One region of the Alkalihalobacterium sp. TH-98 genome, then DNA from elsewhere that is predicted to be linked to it. Evidence: riboswitches for the same ligand, from Rfam matches in the RefSeq annotation. Region 1 holds a riboswitch; each other region holds the start of a gene.
What was found. A riboswitch is a leader RNA that binds a small molecule or an ion and turns the genes downstream of it on or off. The one in region 1 is predicted to bind lysine.
Positions count from the first base shown of each region.

Region 2: it holds a riboswitch for lysine, as region 1 does, so the genes downstream of both, dapA (4-hydroxy-tetrahydrodipicolinate synthase) here and AC2VNP_RS11880 (aspartate kinase) in region 1, are expected to answer to the same signal.
Region 3: it holds a riboswitch for lysine, as region 1 does, so the genes downstream of both, lysA (diaminopimelate decarboxylase) here and AC2VNP_RS11880 (aspartate kinase) in region 1, are expected to answer to the same signal.

Region 1 is NZ_JBYCKM010000032.1:13,037-19,652, reverse strand. It holds gene AC2VNP_RS11890 (TrkH family potassium uptake protein) at 249-1,595, opposite strand; gene AC2VNP_RS11885 (YslB family protein) at 1,730-2,152, shown strand; gene AC2VNP_RS11880 (aspartate kinase) at 2,525-3,754, opposite strand; lysine riboswitch at 3,864-4,050, opposite strand; gene uvrC (excinuclease ABC subunit UvrC) at 4,114-5,898, opposite strand; gene trxA (thioredoxin) at 6,440-6,616, opposite strand, start outside.
Region 2 is NZ_JBYCKM010000007.1:80,397-87,012, reverse strand. It holds gene AC2VNP_RS02970 (YhcN/YlaJ family sporulation lipoprotein) at 1-518, opposite strand, end outside; gene AC2VNP_RS02965 (aspartyl-phosphate phosphatase Spo0E family protein) at 811-972, shown strand; gene AC2VNP_RS02960 (hypothetical protein) at 1,104-1,295, shown strand; gene AC2VNP_RS02955 (YhcN/YlaJ family sporulation lipoprotein) at 1,390-1,986, opposite strand; lysine riboswitch at 2,178-2,358, shown strand; gene dapA (4-hydroxy-tetrahydrodipicolinate synthase) at 2,465-3,352, shown strand; gene AC2VNP_RS02945 (DMT family transporter) at 3,544-4,485, opposite strand; gene AC2VNP_RS02940 (hypothetical protein) at 4,501-5,883, opposite strand; gene AC2VNP_RS02935 (hypothetical protein) at 5,943-6,122, opposite strand; gene AC2VNP_RS02930 (hypothetical protein) at 6,191-6,523, opposite strand.
Region 3 is NZ_JBYCKM010000009.1:98,570-105,185, reverse strand. It holds gene spoVAEA (stage V sporulation protein SpoVABEA) at 1-150, shown strand, start outside; gene AC2VNP_RS03740 (spore germination protein) at 154-1,632, shown strand; lysine riboswitch at 1,732-1,911, shown strand; gene lysA (diaminopimelate decarboxylase) at 2,112-3,431, shown strand; gene AC2VNP_RS03730 (C40 family peptidase) at 3,764-4,729, shown strand; gene bioA (adenosylmethionine--8-amino-7-oxononanoate transaminase) at 4,849-6,207, opposite strand; gene bioD (dethiobiotin synthase) at 6,182-6,616, opposite strand, start outside.

The sequences.
Region 1 (6,616 bases):
AAATAGTCTTAAATTTCATAACCTACTAAGTTAAGGAAACTTTTTTGTTTCTCTTTATTTTGCAGTTGAACCGTCACTACGCTAATGCTGTACTTTCAGCTAGCTAAAAAACAGGCAATATGCGCAGTTCACACAACAAAACTTATAGAAAACAACCCAAAAAAGAGCCAAGCAATGCCTGGCTCTCAATTTCTTCCTACTTCTATACAACGTAAACTATTCAGTTGTAAAATAATAACCCCATTCTATTAACCGATAATAATCCGCTCAGTTGGATATTTATAATGACTTTTAGTTTCCTTTCGACGGATAGAAAATAAGAACGCTACTAAACCTACCCTACCGATAAACATTAAAATCATTAGAATAAATTGACTGGCAAGATTTAAGTCAGCGGTTATTCCCATCGATAAACCGCACGTACCGAACGCAGAGGCTGTTTCAAAAATAATTGCCATTAATGGGACTTTACCACCTTCAAATGCTGAGATTAGAATAACTGCGCTAAACAATAACAGTATAAAAACACTTAGCACAATGAAAGCTTTTTGACGGTCTTCAGGATGAATTTCTCTCCCAAATACCTTTACATCTGATTTACCTAAAGCAAAGCTCCAAATCGTCAAGAACATAACGGCAAGAGTCGTCGTCCGAATTCCACCGCCTACAGAAGAAGGACTTGCTCCTATAATCATTAGACCGGAAATAAATAAGAGCGTGGCGATACTTAATTCTGATACATCCATTGTCGCTAGACCACCACTACGTGATGTTGCTGAGTTAAATAAAGAATAAAATAATTGTTGATGCCATGCGAGCCCTTCATAAAAATGACCTAACTCAAGCAGCCAAATGCCTATAACACCAACAATAAACACCGCAAAATAGGTTGTTGTCGTGATTTTCGTAAATAAACTAAATTTGAAGTTTGGATTTTCTTTTGAAAAGTATTCTTTTACTTCTAACAAGACCGGGAACCCAATAGCCCCTGCGAAAATTAATAAAATCGTTACAAGCTGAACATAATAGTCATTCGCAAAAGGAATTAAAGATTGACCTGTAATATCGAAACCAGCATTTGTAAATGCACTTAGTGCTGCAAACGCTCCTTGATAATACGCTTCCCCAACCGTGTCAAAGTATCGTATATAATATGTACCAAGAATAAGGGCACCGATTAACTCAATGATTAAAGCTACAAATAGGATCCCTCTCATTAAACTTACAAGACCCGAGAATGTATTTTGATTTTGATCGACCATGATGAGCATACGCTGGGATAAGATAATTTTTCTCCCAAATAACATCCATACGAATGTTCCTAACGTCATGATCCCTATTCCACCTAATTGGATCGCTAGCGCTAAGAAAAAAATTCCGATATAACTGTACGTTTCTGAAACATTGACGACGGTTAACCCTGTTACACTAACAGCGCTAACAGATGTGAACAGTGCCTCGGAAAATTTAAGAGATACACCTTCCTGATGAGATATAGGAAGATACAAAAGGATGCTGAACAGCATCATTGCAATAACATACGATAATAAGATAATTCGAAAAGGTGTTAGAAACTGATTAAGCGCTAATTTCATAAATTTACCTCCGCTTCGTTCGCGGTTTAGTATACAACATTAATTTTATAAAGTAAATTTAAAATCCAACAAATTGAACATAGAGAAAAACAAAATGTGTGATTATAATAAATGATAAGAGAGGAGTTACATAGATGAAGAAAACCGAGCAAACTTTACAAAAGAGCGAACAGGCGATTCCTCTATTTGGACACCATTTAATTCGAAATGTTCTCATGTCTGATTTGTTGGGCAAAGATCACGAAAATATCTTATATTGGGCTGGGAAAAATATTGCAAGACAATATCCAAAAGAAAATATGGACGATGTTATTGAGTTCTTCTCTACCATTGGTTGGGGAAGCATAATTCTCATTAAAGAAAAAAAGGATGAACTCATTTTAGAACTTGTTTCCCCTTTTCATCTGGAGAGAGTTCCTGTTACTTATCAATTAGAAGCAGGCTTTTTAGCGGAACAAATCGAAAGTCAAAAGAAACATATCACAGAAGCGATTGTTCAAGAAAAAAAAGATAAGGCACTCATAACATTAAAATGGGACTTAAAGGACCCTATATAGGAAAGGGGTAGCGGCCCTTTTGGCGTCGTTTCAAAGTTGAGCCTTTAAATTGTTTCGAGTGTAGCGTTTTTGAATGCAGTGTTTTGTATGCAGCGCTTTGAAATTTAATTTAGCGGACTCACAGGCCCTTATTCCTGTTGAAAGTGTAGTATTTTTTTGTTTAGAGGACTCAGAAGCCCTTATTTACTAATATTTGTGATATGTATCAGTGATTTTGATTAGATAAGGGCCTATGAGTCCGGGAAATATCCATACATGACGGTTTCCGCTAAAATAAGGGCCTCTCAGTCCGCAAAAATTAAGCACTATTAAAAGTCCCCACTTTCTGTCATAAAGACGATCAAAAGTGGGGACTCTTTATAAGGAAACCGTTTATACAGTTACTTCTTGCTCCTCTAACTGAAAGGCTCTATGAAGTGCCTCTACAGCAGGAACCATAATTTCTTCTTCAACTAAGGCTGAAACCTTAATTTCTGATGTACTAACCATCTTAATAAGAATTTCATTTTCAGCTAAAATTTTAAACATTTGCGCTGCAACCCCCGGGTTGGAAACCATACCCGATCCGATAATGGATACTTTCGCCAGATCACCTTCATGTGTTAATTCTGTAAACTGAAGTTTCTCTTTATGGTTATTTAAAACATCCAATGCCTCCTCTAATGAAGAACGACTTGTTGAAAAAGAAATGCTTGTTTTTTCTTCAGCTGTTTGGTTTTGAATAATAATATCTACATTAATACCGTGCTCTGATAATAAGCTAAATACATTTGACAGCGTTTCGATCTGATTAGGCAACCCTGAAACAGTGACTTTCGTTACATCATTTTCAAAGGCAATCCCACGTACAATTAAATTTTGTTCCATTGAAACTTCCTCCTCAATTAACGTACCAACTTCCTCAACCATACTTGAGGCAACCATTAATTTCACTTGATAATTTTTTGCAAATTCCACAGCTCTAGGATGTAAAACACCTGCTCCTAAATTAGCCATTTCTAACATTTCATCATAAGAAATCGAATGCAGCTTTCTCGCCCCGCTAATGAACCGCGGATCTGTCGTATACACCCCGGTCACATCTGTATAAATATCGCACCGGTCTGCTTTTAATGCAGCTGCAAGCGCAACAGCAGTTGTATCCGAGCCGCCTCTCCCTAGCGTTGTAATTTCGCCGTCATGTGTCGCACCTTGAAAACCTGCTACAATCACAACATTTCCTAAAGATAACTGCGCTTGAATTTTTTCTGTTTGAATGTCGAGTATTCGTGCATTACTATGACTTTCTTCCGTCACGATACCAGCTTGCCATCCAGTGTAAGATGTCGCTCCTAGACCTCTTTTTTGAAGTGCCATAGCAAGTAAAGAAATGGTTACTTGCTCACCAGTTGTAAGAAGCATATCCATTTCACGTTTGCTTGGTTTATCCGATATTTCACTTGCTAGCTTAACGAGTTGGTCTGTTGTTTTCCCCATCGCTGAGACGACAACAACTACTTGATGTCCTTGCTCTACTGTTTTAGCAACACGTCCTGCAACGTGTTCAATTCTTTCGACTGACCCTACAGAGGTGCCGCCGTATTTTTGTACTATGATCGCCACTTTTTTCATCCTTTCTTGTAAAGGAGAAAGAAAACAAAAAAAGCAACAGAAAGGAAAAGTCCTCACTGTTGCTTGGAATACCAAAAAAGGTAATAGTTGTTCCCTTGCTCCGTGAGATAGTTCTCCACACAACTTTTGGGTTGGTTGCGTGACAGCCTTGTACTTATTCAATACAAGTCCAGCATTAAGAGAGATGAGACTCTCAACACTTCGGCGAATTCCCCTTTCAGCAAAAGTCTACGGAACCCATCTTCCTCACTTTGCCTACTCTTGGTTTTCGCTCCTCTACCACCACTTCAAATTAGAAGTTCGGTATATTAAGTTGTTTTCATTTTAACAGAACATCTTGAGACTGACAATTACTTTTTATCTTCATCGCTATTTAATACACGTAAAATTTCTGCTGCCACTTTTTCTGGAATAGCAATCTTTCTAAAGTCTTCGATGTTTGCTTCTTTCATTTTTTTAATTGACCCGAAATGTTTGAGAAGTTTCCGACGTCTCTTCTCTCCTATTCCAGGAATGTCATCTAAAATAGAAGAAAACATCGTTTTGCTTCGTGCCTGCCTGTGAAAAGTGATCGCAAACCGGTGAACCTCATCTTGAATCCTTTGCAATAGATAAAATTCATGGCTGTCTCTTTGTAATGGGACTACTTTAGGTGGATCTCCCATGAGAAGTTGTGATGTACGATGCTTTTCATCTTTAGCTAAACCACAGACCGGAATGGAGAGGCCAAGTTGATCCTCTAGGACGCTTTGAGCAGCCGCTATTTGTCCTTTTCCTCCATCGATGACAATTAAATCTGGAAATGGACCATTCTCTTTTAACAGCCTTGAATAACGACGGTAAACAACCTCTCGCATCGATGCGTAATCATCGGGTCCTTCAACATCTTTTACTTTATACTTTCGGTAATCCTTTTTACTAGGCTTGCCATCTAGAAATGAAATCATCGCTGAGACTGGATCAGTTCCTTGAATGTTCGAGTTATCAAATGCCTCAATCCGGTATGGGGTAGAAATACCTAATGCTTTTCCTAAGTTTTCAACCGCTTTTATTGTCCGTTCTTCATTTCGTTCAATAATCGCAAATTTCTCTTTTAATGCTGCTTCTGCATTCTTTTGAGCCAGGTTCAGAAGGTCTTTTTTATTACCTCTTTTCGGTTGAAGGACTTTGACCGACAGTAGTTGCTCCACTAAATCGGCCTCGATTTCTTCGGGTACTAGAATTTCTGACGGTTTAACATGTTCTTTTTTTAAATAAAATTGACCGATAAATGTTAAGACATCGTCGAGAGGCTCTTGATAGAATGGAAAAATGGAGACATCCCGCTCAATCAATTTTCCTTGTCTCACAAAAAACACTTGAACACACATCCAACCTTTATCGTAAGCATAAGCAAATACGTCTCGGTCGATTCTATCGTTAATCGACATCTTTTGTTTTTCCATGACCGTTTGCATTTGCTGAATTAAATCTCGCAATTCTTTAGCACGCTCAAAATTCAAGTCTTCTGCAGCTTTAGTCATTTTATCTAGTAATTGATTTTTCACATCTTCATGCCCATACTTTAAAAATTTCGTAATTTCCTGTACCATCTCTTGGTTTTGCTCTTTAGTTACTTCTTGAACACATGGAGCTAAACACTGACCAATGTGATAATACAGGCAGACACGGTCAGGAAGGGTATTGCACTTTCTTAATGGATAAAGTCGATCGAGCAGTTTTTTCGTTTCAGTTGCTGCTCCTGCATTTGGATAAGGACCAAAATACTTTCCACCGTCTTTTTTTACATTTCGTGTTGTTATTAAACGCGGGTGTTCTTCTGATGTTATTTTTAAAAACGGATATGATTTATCATCTTTTAGCATGACATTGTATTTCGGGTCATGCTTTTTAATTAAATTCATCTCTAAGATAAGTGCTTCAAGATTTGAAGATGTAATAATATATTCGAAATCGGCTATTTCACTGACAAGTCTTTGTGTTTTTGCATCGTGCGTTCCAGTAAAATAGGATCGTACTCGATTTTTTAGTATTTTAGCTTTTCCTACATAGATGATCGTTCCTTGCCGATCTTTCATCAAATAACAGCCTGGTTGATCAGGAAGTACTGCTAATTTTTCTTTCAGAGTAGACATACTTTTTCCTCCCTCCTCTCTATTGTTCTCAAAAGGAAGGAAATTTGCAACTAAAAGGTACAATCTTTTAAAAACTGGCAAATGAGGAAAGTGCAAGATGTACGGTGAGAAAAAGCACTCCAGGAGGACTTTTCCCCCGCGCTGGATCTAGAGCAGTGAAGTAGCTCATCCAGGGTTTCTATTTTTTTGTGGAACTGAGAGGACCTTATTTGCTTAAATTCGACTCTATTACAGTTGTTAGGGCACTGAGAAGTCGCTATTTGCTTAAAATCACTGATATTTTTTATGAAAACTTGTAAATAAGGGTATTTGAGTGCTCTAATTATGAAAAACAGCAGGACTTGATTGAAATAAGGGCCTGTGAGTGCTCTAATTTCCTTCTGCATCTAAAAAGAATATATTCCTCACTCGATGCCAAGTGCTGAAACTAATCAAATCTAATATCGGTAAAGTCAAATAACATTTTAAAACAACCACTGGCAGTATAGCTATAAATAATAAAAGACCCCGTCATGAACGGAGTCAATTACATTTTTATCTATTAAAGATGTTTATTTAATAGCTCAACTAATGCTTCTTTCGGTTGGAAACCAACCACTTGGTCAACTTTCTCACCGTTTTTGAATACCATTAATGTAGGAATACTCATTACACCGAATTTTCCAGCTGTTTCTTGGTTTTCATCAACGTCTAATTTAACGATCTTCACTTTGTCGCC
Region 2 (6,616 bases), on a different contig from region 1:
TGTTCCGGTGATTCAATGCCAATAAGTAACATTCCGTCATGGGGGAGCACATAAACTTCGTTGATATTCTCAATTGCCAACAGTTTTTGTCGAATAGAATCTTTAGTATCTAAAGTTTGAAGTTTTTCGTTATCAATTTGCTTATGTCTTAAATGTGGACGATCTCCAAGCACATACTTACCTCTGATTGTATTAGGAATATTATTGTAAATCCTTGCCCCACTTCGATTTGTACCTTGTGTTTTAAAACCTAAATTTCGTTCGCTTGTATAGTACATATTATTTTCAGCAATCGGTTGTGCCCGATCGGTACGCCCTTTTGGTACACCATCAGGAACCATCATATCACTCAAAGGACCTTCATGATTTCTAGCTCGATTAGTCCCGAAACCACTAAATCCCTCTTCACGAAAATGATTTGCCCCCATTGGGTGCTTCTGTTCCACAACGCCACATCCGGAGAACATCGCTAAGAGCAACATAAGCATGACGATAACCGAGGTTAGTTTTTTCATCATAATTCTCCTTTCTTGTTACTTATAAGTTGTGTACTATTAGTCGATTTCATGAGAAGAAGTTAGCGGAAATTGTTTCATTACAAGAGAAAAACTTTTAGAAAAGAACTCACATCTTGTCGATTTGTTGTTTATTTTTAAAGTTCATGACTACTTTTAGGGAATGTATTTAATTATCAATAAAAATACGTATAATTGTCGTTGTGTGTAAAATAAATTCAAACTTTCTCACATAGTAGCAATGAGACAATAAGTTTACACAAATTAATATTGATAAAAAAATGGAGTGGAAGAAATGTTATTGTATGCGATTGAACGAAAAAGAAGTCAGATGATCTTATTAGCTGAAAAATATGGCTACACTTCCGAGGCAACGGTTAAGTGCAGTCAAGAGTTGGACAGGCTGTTGAACCTAGCCCAGCAAACAACCTGTATGAATGTGAAGATGGCTAAATAAATTACCATTTATAATTTACCTTTCACGGCTACTATTGTTATAATAAAAGTATCTTTACCACTATACTCATATAGTTAACCCCTTTGTTTAAAAGTACTTTCTTCTACTTCAATGTGTAAGGAGTTGTATTTGTGGATGGTGTAAAAATAGCCTGTCAGGAAATTCTTAAACGCCTTCAACTGATGGATGGTGTCAAAATCTCTTATCAAACACAAGATGAGATCGAACGTATCATTAGAAGTACATACTATCTTGGATATGCAGATGGACAACTGGAAGCCAAGAAAAAAACAAATAAAAATATCATAACGGCTGATCGCTGACAAACGAAAAAGTGCCAGCATCACTTTTTACACTTAAAAGAAACAAATCGTAGATCTTTCAAGGTATTGGTTTGTTCTGGCACTTTAGAAAAAATTAATTAATTACTCTTGCGCGTTCAAATGGACGCTGTAAAATTCTACCAAGGTCCCTCATGAAGTTTTCAGAATCTATACCTTCTTCATAAGGTGTTCCCTCTCTCAAGTTATACAGTTGTCTTTGGAATTCGGAAAAACCTTGATCATCATGAATGACGACGCGAACTTCCACATCATTTGCGATAGCTGAATGTACTGTTTCTTTCACCTTGTTTTCTATTTCATCGTTCCACTCTTCTGTTGTATAAACACCTACTAAGACTATTCTACCTTGAATATAAACATGTGCGTCTTCAACTTCTTCGAATTGCAACAGTTGCTTCGTTAAAGGTCTGTTTCCATTATAAAATTCAATGTAATCCGCATTATCAGTTCTAGTATTTGTCCCATGCCCTGTATTTCTTCTCGAAGTAATAAGTTGTCTACTCATTAATGGGGTTCTCCCATCAACAGCCATCTCTGGATCTAACTCTGGAACTTGTTGTTCTTCAAGAATTCTTTGTTCATTTTGTTGTACCCCTGCTCCTGTACCACAAGCAGTTGAAACAATAACTAAAACCATTAACGATAAAAAGCAGAAACATACTTTTTTCACGGTACACTCCCCTTTCTTTTATTATCGTTTAATTTTTTTCAACATAATAACCCTGTAAACTATAGGAAATTAGAAAAGCGAGGGAGATTTTTAGAAAACCTAAAAGAATTTTCGATTAACCATTGCAATCAATACTACAATTTGATAAGGTAGACACAACAACAAGTGAATATTCTTTACTTCGAAATTGAAGTGAGGATAGAGGTGCAAAGATCATGAGTAAACAATGCGAGGAGGATGAGCTCTATTGAACATTGTTGAAAGGGGGATTTGCCGAAGTCTACGGTTCTCATACTAACCAAGGGCTGGGTCTGTATTGAATAAATGCAGAACTGTCATATAGTACATACTATATGGAGGGCTATCTTACGCAAGGATAATGGTAAATGTCATTCCTAGCAACAATGAGCAGCTCTTCTCATTGTTGCTTTTTATTGTTATAAAATTGTATTTGAAATGCACTAAGGGGGAAGCTAAAATGAATTTTGGAAAAGTCTTAACAGCAATGGTTACACCGTTTGACGTTTATGGAAATCTCGATCTGCAAGCTACGGAGCAATTAGTAAATCACCTGATCGCCAATGGTTCCGACGGACTCGTTGTCGCAGGAACTACAGGTGAATCGCCTACTTTATCTGCAGAAGAAAAACTCACACTTTTCAAACAGGTTGTTGAGGTTGTAAACGGTCGAGTACCTGTCATTGCAGGAACAGGTTCAAACAATACAGCAGCATCCATTGAATTAACAAAACAAGCAGAAGAAATTGGTGTCGATGGCATCATGCTCGTTGCCCCTTATTATAATAAACCTTCTCAAGAAGGCCTTTATCAACACTTCAAAGCGATCGCAGAGCAAACGAAACTGCCTGTTATGATCTACAACATTCCTGGGCGCAGCGCAGTTGACATTTCAGTAGAAACGACTGTCCGTTTATCACAAATTCCTAATATCGTTGCAACGAAAGAAGCAAGCGGTGACTTAGAAGCAATGGCAAAGATTATTAGTGAAACAGATAGCAACTTTAGCCTCTATAGTGGAGATGATAGTCTAACATTACCGATCTTATCCATTGGAGGTACAGGCATTGTTTCGGTTTCTGCTCATATTATCGGGAATGAAATGCAAAACATGGTAACAAGTTTCTTGAAAGGAAATGTATATGAAGCTGCGGAACAACATCGCACCTTATTACCATTAATGAAATCACTATTTACAGCACCTAGTCCATCACCAGTTAAAGCAGCGTTAAACATGAAAGGAATTACGGTAGGTTCAGTTCGCCTTCCTCTCGTTCCTTTAACAGAAGAAGAAGAACAACAATTACGAACCACCATTTTCCCTGAAGTTTCTTACAATGTAGGGTAAAAACAACTCTATCAAATGAGGAAGCACTTAATAAACGACTAAACAACCCCGAGTTAACCTAATGAGGTTATTCGGGGCTTTCTTTATAAATTCTTAGCAAAGAATTACATTCGACGAGTAAGCAATTTCTAGAGAGCTTACTATGACTATGACACTTGTCTTCGCTTAAAGACTCGCCATTCGGCAGTTCTTTAACCTACCTTTTGCACATTCCTCTTTTTAAATACTCGCCTCGTCACATATTCATCAATGAAACCGGTACCTAATAAAACGCCTAGTACGATAAAAACAAAACCAGTTAATTGTAATAACGTTATTTGTTCGCCTAACCATAAAGCTGAAAAAACTAATCCAAAGAAAGGAACAAAATTATTAAATACAGCCGTCTGCCCTGCCCCAAGTCGGTGGATCGCAGCATTAAATAAGAAATGACCTAAAGCTGTAGCGAAAATCGAAGAAACTAAAAAGATGCCCCAGATCCACCCAGTTTGTTCGATCATTTGAGACGTTCCTGCCGGCTCTACAAATAAGCTGATCACAAATAAAAAACTGGATCCCACAACTAACATTACTGCTGTCATTACTCTTGAATCAATCGTATTTGTTCCTTTCTTAATATATATAAAAGAAACCGCCTGAACGAACATCGCAATAAATATAGAGACATCTCCCGCATTTATCGATGTGAAACTTTCTCCACTTTGTAAAATGATTGAAGCTACACCACAGAAAGCGAAAACAATACCAATAACCCGTAACCTCGATAATGAATCTTTTAACATGACAGAAGCCAAAATTGATGTTGTTAGAGGCAGTAATGCTAATATTAATGCTGTGTTAGAGGCGGTTGTCATTGTTAAACCCCAGGCCAAGAAAAAATGGTGACCCGTCACTCCGAAAATCGTTGCTATAAAAATGTATTTCCATTCTACCTTTGTAAATTTCCTTAATTGTTTAATCAGTATACATACTGTAATTGCTACAACTCCCGCTAAGAATACTCGAAAAGACGTCATGGTAACCGTTGGGAAAACGTCAACAAGCATTTTAATAAATACGACATTCATCCCCCAAATAACCATAACCATCATTAGCAATACGTATGTAAAAATATTAGAGTTTTTGTTATTCAAAGTTGATCTCCCCTTTTATAATAGCTGCAACCAATGGAACAGATAGAGGAATAATGCTAATACAAACATACAAACAAAGACAAATTGACTGTTCTTTTTGGCAATATCAATAGAAGAATAGTTCATCAATCCAGAAGCCATTAAAACCGATCCAGAAAAAGGTGACACTTGCGTTGCTAATGTCCATGCAATCAACAAAAGGATGGCCATGAACTCAGAACTAACAGAAAAAAGTTGCGGTGACAGTGCACTACCAATCCCAATTACGATAACAACGGGATGAATCCCAAAAATTGATAAAAGTACCGCAAAACTAATGACAATTAAAGCCATTACATAAATATATCCTTGAGAGACTGTCAAGATCATTTGAGATACATGGACTCCCATATCGGTTAGTGATAGTGCTGCACCAAAAAATCCGGCACTAATAAAAATAACAATTTCATTTTTCAAACGAGCAAAACATTGATTAATATAAGAAGCCAGTTCCCTTATATAATCTTTGAACTGTCTTGAAAAAACAGCCCATAATAGTGGATAGAAAAATCCGAGCAGAGATACAACGGTTAACATATTAACGGGCAGGATGAATTCCAATAGGAATGAACTTAAAAACAGCCCTAAACCAAACAGAACTAATAAACGCAGGGATGGAAGCTCTTTTTCATGTTCTTTTTTCACACCTTTAGGCAGAACATGATTTTCATCATGTTCAAATTTCAATCGAGGAAAGAAGATGATGGAAATTACCGTGTAAATCATTCCAATGATTAGTCCGTATAACCCGATTGAACTCCATGAGACATCGAAAAGTACTAACACAAGTCCCACATTTACAAAATACGGGGACCAGAACATACAAAACCCGAAAGCTCGGAGTAAGATCATTACCATTTTCTTTTTAAAAAAGTTGGATAAACTTCCTTCAATAATTCGATGTACTAGAACCATAGACCCTAAATTAAGTACGGCCCCCATCGTTGCTGTTAGTAGAAATCCTAGGCGGTAAGGATGCGAATTACTGTTATTTTCCTGTTCCAATCGTTCAATACGGACTTTTAACGTTGTCAATAAACCAGCTAACGAGATAAACACCCCTATTAACGGTACGAGCAAAAAGAGGGATAATAAATTAATGTTATAGCCAAAAGCTAATAAAAAAGAGGTCGCATCCGATTCCTCAACAAAAAAAACAACCATTCCAATCGTTAATAATGGAATAGTAATGAAAATGCTGCTCTTTCTAACAAAAGGTAACGCAGCAAACAACAAAACTGCTGCTAATAAACTATACGACACACTCAATAGCATACTAGAATAAAAAACCGATAATAAGTACAATGCCACTGTTAAAAAGCAGATCAAACCTATAATTGTATTCCACTTCATACTCATATATATCTGCTCCCCTTACAAATGAAAAAAGCTGCAAAATGCAGCTTGACCTTCTAAAATTATAAAAATGTAAACAAAGATATGATAAATATGGCTATACAAGAAAAACCAATTGCAAAAAATATAGCAGCTAGGCGCTTATTTGCCTTCATAATGAAGAAAAAACCTAGAGCACCAAACATCCCAGTTAATAGAAAAAAGCCAAACCCTAATAAAACAATCATCATTCCTGGATCCATATATACAATCTCCTAACATTTCTTTCTCTATATTAACAAATATTTTAGTTTTTGTAACGAATTACGATTTATTTAAGTTCAAGCCTTTTTAAAATGATATCTATCGGTACACCATCTGATGTATCAATATCACTAAAACTGACAGTTCTTAAATCCCTTTTACCCACTTCTTTTGTTCCACTAACTTGATGTTCTGTCTTCAGAATACGAGCATCCCAATCTTCTACCCAGGATATATCGACCTTTTCTTTTTCGACGCTTATTCGTTCTAAGCGAGAAACCGCCATTCCTGTCTTCGATTTTTCTTGTGCTGAAGCTAATTGTATAATTACAAAACTCCAAACGACTACAAATAGCAAAGCCGATAGAACTACTAAAAGTCGTTGTTTCACTAAGTCCATAAAGACTACTCCCCCACCCTGTCTACACCTCTTTTTATCTAGTATTCTTATATTATCATAGGTATATATTCTCTAATAGATGGGTTTTAGGCG
Region 3 (6,616 bases), on a different contig from region 1:
GGCGATACTGTCTATATTTTAGATGAACTGGAAATTCCTATCGTTGTCGGTGTTGGTGATATTGGAAAAATGGGAGGCTTTGATACGGTTGAAAAAGGTGCACCAATTACAAGAAAGGCAGTTGAACTTATTTTAGAACGGAGGGGATGAAGAATGAGTAAAAATTTAATTAACCCTGAAAAGCAACCGATTACTAATAATATATTTGATAATGAAACAGCTATAAAAAATCGTATTGGTATCGGTACAAGCTTCGATGTTGGAATTCGTAAATTTAATATTTTAGGAAAGCAAATTCAAGTTTATTTTGTTAATGGTTTATGTGATACACAATTTATCATTGAATTGTTTAAAGAATTAAGCAGGCTTGATGGCCGAAATGAAAAAGTTACGAATGCCAAACATGCAATAGAAAATCATTTAGTTCATCAGCAAGTCGAAACGGTTAAAACAATTGATGATGCGATTACACAAATGTTATCTGGGTTAATTTTCATTCTATTAGAAGGTGAAGATGAAGCATTTGTTGTTGATGTAAGAAGTTATCCTGGTAGAGGCCCCGATGAACCAGATACGGAACGTGTGGTCAGAGGATCTCGTGATGGATATACAGAAAATATCATTCAGAACACAGCGCTAACACGAAGAAGGATAAGAGATGAGCGATTACGGAATGAAATTATGCAAGTTGGTGTCCGTTCCAAAACGGATGTATGTATTTCATATATTGAGGATGTAGCCGATCCTGACCTGGTAAAAATCATTAAAAAAGAGTTAGAGTCCATAGAAATAGACGGACTAACTATGGCAGATAAAGTTGTTGAAGAATATATTGTTAAACAAGGCTTTAATCCATTCCCGCTTGTACGGTATACGGAAAGACCAGATGTTGCAGCTACCCATTTATTTGAGGGTCACGTTATTATAACTGTTGATACATCGCCGAGTGTAATTATTACACCGACTACGTTATTCCATCATGTTCAACATGCTGAAGAATACCGTCAAGCTCCTGCTATCGGAACCTTTTTAAGATGGGTTCGTTTTTCAGGAATGCTCCTAGCTTTGTTCATTCTTCCACTTTGGTTGTTGTTTGTTATGCAACCTAATTTATTACCAGAGATGTTAGAGTTTATTGGTCCAAATGAAACAACAAATGTCCCAGTTTTTGCCCAAATTGTACTTGCTGAAATTGGAATAGAATTACTTAGGATGGCCGCCATTCATACTCCGTCTCCTTTGGCAACCGCATTAGGGTTAGTTGCAGCATTGTTAATAGGTGAAATTGCAATTAATGTAGGATTATTTGTGCCAGAAGTAATTTTATACGTCGCTTTAGGAGCAATTGGAACATTTGCTACACCGAGTTATGAATTAGGAATCGCGATGAAAGTAGCAAGGCTAGCATTTTTGTTAGTTGTAGCTATCTTCAAATTACCAGGGTTTGTTATTGCTTCAACGGTATTTATTTTACTACTCACGATGATAAAATCTTTAAATAAACCATATTTATGGCCATTATTGCCATTTAATCCATCTGCCTTTTGGCAAATTCTCGTTCGAGTTTCTGTGCCGTCCGTTAAACGGCGTCCTAGCATAGTCAGTCCAAAAGATCCGATCAAACAATCATAAAAATAATATGCATAAGCATTCGTAAACAATGTTGCCACTTAGCAAGGATTATGATAAAGTGTACCTATTAATTGTATAAGTCCCTCATTTCTTTATGAAACACGGGGTAGAGGTGCAGTGAGAATGAGTATGTCTGAAGAGCGAGATGGAAGCAATGAATCAGACAGAAAGGTCGATTTGCCGAAGTGAAAGAGTAGTACCATCCTATTCTTTTACTGGGGTGTCATTAAATAAGTGACACACTGTCACTGTTAAATACAGTGGAGTACTATTCTACAAATGAGGTTACTCTTGCTATGGCTCGGTCATAACAGCTAGTGTAACTACATTAGCTGTTTTTTTATTAACCAAATAGGTAGGTATCTCACCTTTCATTATACAATTAGAAAATAAAACCGATCTTCAATCTCTCATATATAGAAAAAATTTTTTGATATGTTGTAGATTGTTAGTTGATGCGAAGATAGGAGAGGGAAACGATGCACTTACATGGTACAAGTAGAATTAATGACATTGGCCACCTCGAAATCGGTGGTATGGATACAGTTGAACTTGCAAAGCAATATGGAACTCCTCTGTTTGTTTATGATGTTTCACTCATTAGAGAGAAGGCGAATGCATTTAAAACGGCATTTAGTGAGTTAGGTGTAAAAAGTCAAGTTGCTTATGCTAGTAAAGCTTTTAGCTGTGTTGCAATGGTTCAACTAGCGAATGAGTTAGATTTGAGCCTCGATGTTGTTTCAGGCGGGGAACTCTATACGGCAATGATTGCTGGCTTTCCTATGGAGCGTGTTCACTTTCATGGGAATAATAAAAGTCCAGAAGAAATAGATATGGCTGTTCGTGCTAACATCGGTTGTTTTGTAGTAGATAATTTTTATGAATTAGAATTATTAAAGCAAGCGGCAATTAAACATCAACGGAAAGTATCTATCTTACTGAGAACAACTCCAGGTGTAGAAGCACATACACATGACTATATTACTACGGGTCAGGAAGACTCTAAATTTGGATTTGATTTGTTAAGCGGGCAAGTCAATCGAGCAATTGAGTGGTCTTTGGATTGTGAGCAACTTGAATTACTAGGGATTCATTGCCATATAGGTTCACAAATCTTTGAAACGACCGGCTTTGTCATGGCTGTTGAAAAGCTGTACACCTATATTGAAAGTTGGTCTAAGTCATTAAATTTCGACTTAAAAGTATTAAATTTAGGTGGAGGTTTTGGTATTCGTTATATTGAAGGTGATGAACCATTACCAGTTGGAGACTATGTAAAGGCTACGATTGAAGCTGTTCAACATCATGTGAATAAATTTAATTTATCAATGCCTGAAATTTGGATTGAGCCTGGTCGCTCACTCGTTGGTGACGCAGGAACAACTCTATATACATTAGGCTCACAAAAGGATATTCCTAATGTTCGTCATTACCTATCAGTTGATGGTGGAATGACAGATAACCTTCGCCCAGCTTTATATCAAGCGCAGTACGAAGGAATCCTAGCTAATCGTGCTAATGATCAAGTGGAAACGAAGTATTCAATTGCAGGTAAATGCTGTGAAAGTGGCGATATGCTTATTTGGGATTTGCCGCTACCAAAAGCGAATCATAAAGATCTATTAGCTGTTTTTTGTACAGGTGCATACGGGTACTCTATGGCTAATAATTATAACCGTATTCCTCGTCCGGCAGTTGTATTTGTAGAAGATGGAGATGTGCAATTAGTGGTAGAAAGAGAAACCTATGAAGATTTAGTTCGTTTTGACTTGCCGCTAAATACAAAAGAAAAAGTATAAAAAGTAATAAAGTCCACTCTCTGAGTTTGTAAGAGAGTGGATTTTTTCCTTCTTGGAAGTCATAATCTTATTAGTAAAGTGATGTACGATGGTTTAGATTTGCGGTATTTATTGTCGTATTTTTCACTTTTATTGTCTAATTTTTCGATATATAATCCGATTTTAACGTTTTATTTGCGTAAATGTGAACACCTCCTCTCTCTTTGTATTTTGAGTCGTCACCTCTAGTTGCAATGATTGGTAAACATCTAGTAGAACTTGGGAGTTAACCTAGTAACCTACTAATGTTTTGCAGTGTAATTCGTTTTATGATAGACGGCAGGAGGCGAATTATGAAAAAAATCATACTTGCATTAGTAGCTTTAATTTTTTTACTACCGCAACAAGCTTTTGCGCACTCTCACACTCTAGCTGATCGTATCATTGAAAGTGGTAAGAGGTATATTGGTACTCCTTATCAATTTGGGGCGCCGTTAGGAAACACTTCTAGTTTTGATTGTTCATCTTTTTCTGCGACTATCTTTGGTGAACACGGAATAACCCTTCCTCGTGTCAGTCGGGATCAAGCGAGGGTTGGCGTTCAAGTATCCCTTCAACAATTACAAAAGGGCGACTTGTTATTTTATGATACAAACTTTGATGGGCAAATTAATCATCTTACAGTGTACATAAATAATAATGAGATGATCCATGCGTCAAGCAGCCGTGGTGTTCATATTACAAATCCTTTTTCAAACTATTGGAACGAACGATTTGTAACAGCACGTCGAGTCATTTCGGCAGAGCCACCTGCTACTTCAACTCAAACTACAAGAACAAGCTCAACATATGTGGTCAAGTCAGGTGATACTTTATCACATATTGCAAGAGATCACGGTGTTACTGTTCAGCAATTAAGAGATTGGAACAGGTTGACTTCTGATATTATCTTTGTCGGTCAAACATTACAAGTACAGGCACCTACCCAAGCTCCACCAATAACGAATGTTTCAGCACCAACTGGATCTGGGACGAAACATGTTGTTAGGACAGGAGATAGCTTATGGGCCATTAGTAGAACATACAATGTAACAGTTAATCAACTGATGGAATGGAATAACCTTAATTCATCGACTATTCATGTAGGGCAATCGTTACAAGTTAGTTTGGCTGCTCAAACTAAAACATATACGGTACAGTCAGGTGATAGTCTTTGGAGAATCGCCACACAAAATGGTACAACTGTCCAAGTAATAACGGATTTAAACCAATTACAGTCAACGGTTATTCATGTCGGACAGACACTGAGATTGCCATAAAAAGGGCAAGAATAAAAATCTTTAAAAAAGGCTGAAGGTTTTGTTAGGATCCTTTAGCCTTTTTCTTTTGTAGAGAGATTTTCATCTGGGTTTACAAGAGAAGTGAAAAGTTTGTTGTTCTATGATGTGGCCAGTCCTTCTGTTGTTTCTTTTATCGCCTGTTTCATAATGGTTATCATTTGTTCGAGCTCCTCGTAAGTGGTAGCTAGAGGTGGCATAAAAACAATTACATCACCTAATGGGCGAGATAACATGCCGTGTTCTCTCATTTTCAATGTTGCATAATAACCGACTCGGTCGCCCCATGGAAATGGCTCTTTTGTTTCTTTATCTTTAACAAGTTCAACACCAACCATCAGTCCTAACTGGCGGATGTCTCCTACGTGCGCAAGCTCTTGTAATGACTGTAATTTCTCAGTAATAAAGCTAGCTTTGTTTTGTACCGTATTGATAATATCTTCTTTTTTATATAGTTCCAGATTAGCTAGGGCGGCAGCACAGCCTAATTGGTTTCCTGTGTAAGAGTGCCCGTGGAAGAACGTTTTTAATTCCGTGTAATCTCCATAAAACGCTTCATACACTTTTTCACTCGTCATCGTTGCGGCTATAGGAAGGTAGCCGCCAGTAATTCCTTTTGCAATTGTCATTAAATCAGGTTGGACGTTTTCGTGTTCTACAGAAAACATTTTACCGGTCCTTCCAAAACCAGTTGCAACTTCATCTACAATGAGCAGGATGTTGTATTTTTTACATAACTGCTCGATCCCTTTTAAGTAACCGTCAGGCATAACGTTCATGCCGCCAGCTCCTTGAATCATACCTTCAATAATAAAGGCAGCGATTTCCTCATGTTTTTCCGCGAAAAGCTGTTCAGTTTCAAGCAAACACTCATTTTTGATGTCCTCGAGGTCAGAATGTTCATTTCGATATGTATTTGGAAAGGACACTTTATAACTGTCAAACATCAGGGGATGATAGACTGTGTGAAAAATATCGACTGCACCAACACTAATAGCCCCGACAGTGTCTCCGTGGTAGCCATTCTTTGTTGTTACAAACTTTTGTTTATTTGAATGACCTAGATTTCGCCAGTATTGAAATGCTAACTTTAGTGCGATTTCAACGGCCTCTGCACCACTATCTGAGTAAAAAACACGAGTTAATTTTTCTGGTGTAATTCCTACTAATTTTTCAGCTAGTTCTGTGGCTGGTATATTTGTAGCTCCTAATAAAGTAGAATGAGAGATTTTCTGTAGTTGTTCAATAATTGCTTCGTCAATTTCTCGTTTGCGGTGACCATGTACATTAAGCCATAGAGAGGAATAGCCATCTAAATATATCTTTCCATGGACGTCCGTTAGATAGACTCCTTCTCCTTCAGCAATAATTAAAGGATTTTCTTCGTAATCTTTCATTTGAGTAAATGGTAACCATAAATGTTTTTTACTTTTTTCAATCCAATTGTTTGCTTCGTTCATATGTTTGTTCCCTCCACATTTTAATAATAAATTCAATGTTTATTTGTCCAATTAAACTAAGTATAAGTTCTTCGTTATCAAGTAATTGTTCTATGTTTTGAACGAACGGAATTTGGCCTATAACCGGTACTTTCGTCATTTTTTCAATCATTTTTACATTTTCTTGTTGTGCTTGTTTTTCACTATCTTCAAACCCATTCATTATAATTCCTGTTATGGGAAGTCCAAGTTGTCGTATGTATTGAGTGGTTAAAGTTGTATGATTAATGGTCCCTAAGCCTGCTCTTGCGACAATAATCACTGGTAGTTTAAGATCCTTCATTAAATCTGACACACAATAATTTTCATCGATAACAGGCACAGCTACACCACCAGCACCTTCTACAAGAATGCACTCGCATTCATTGGA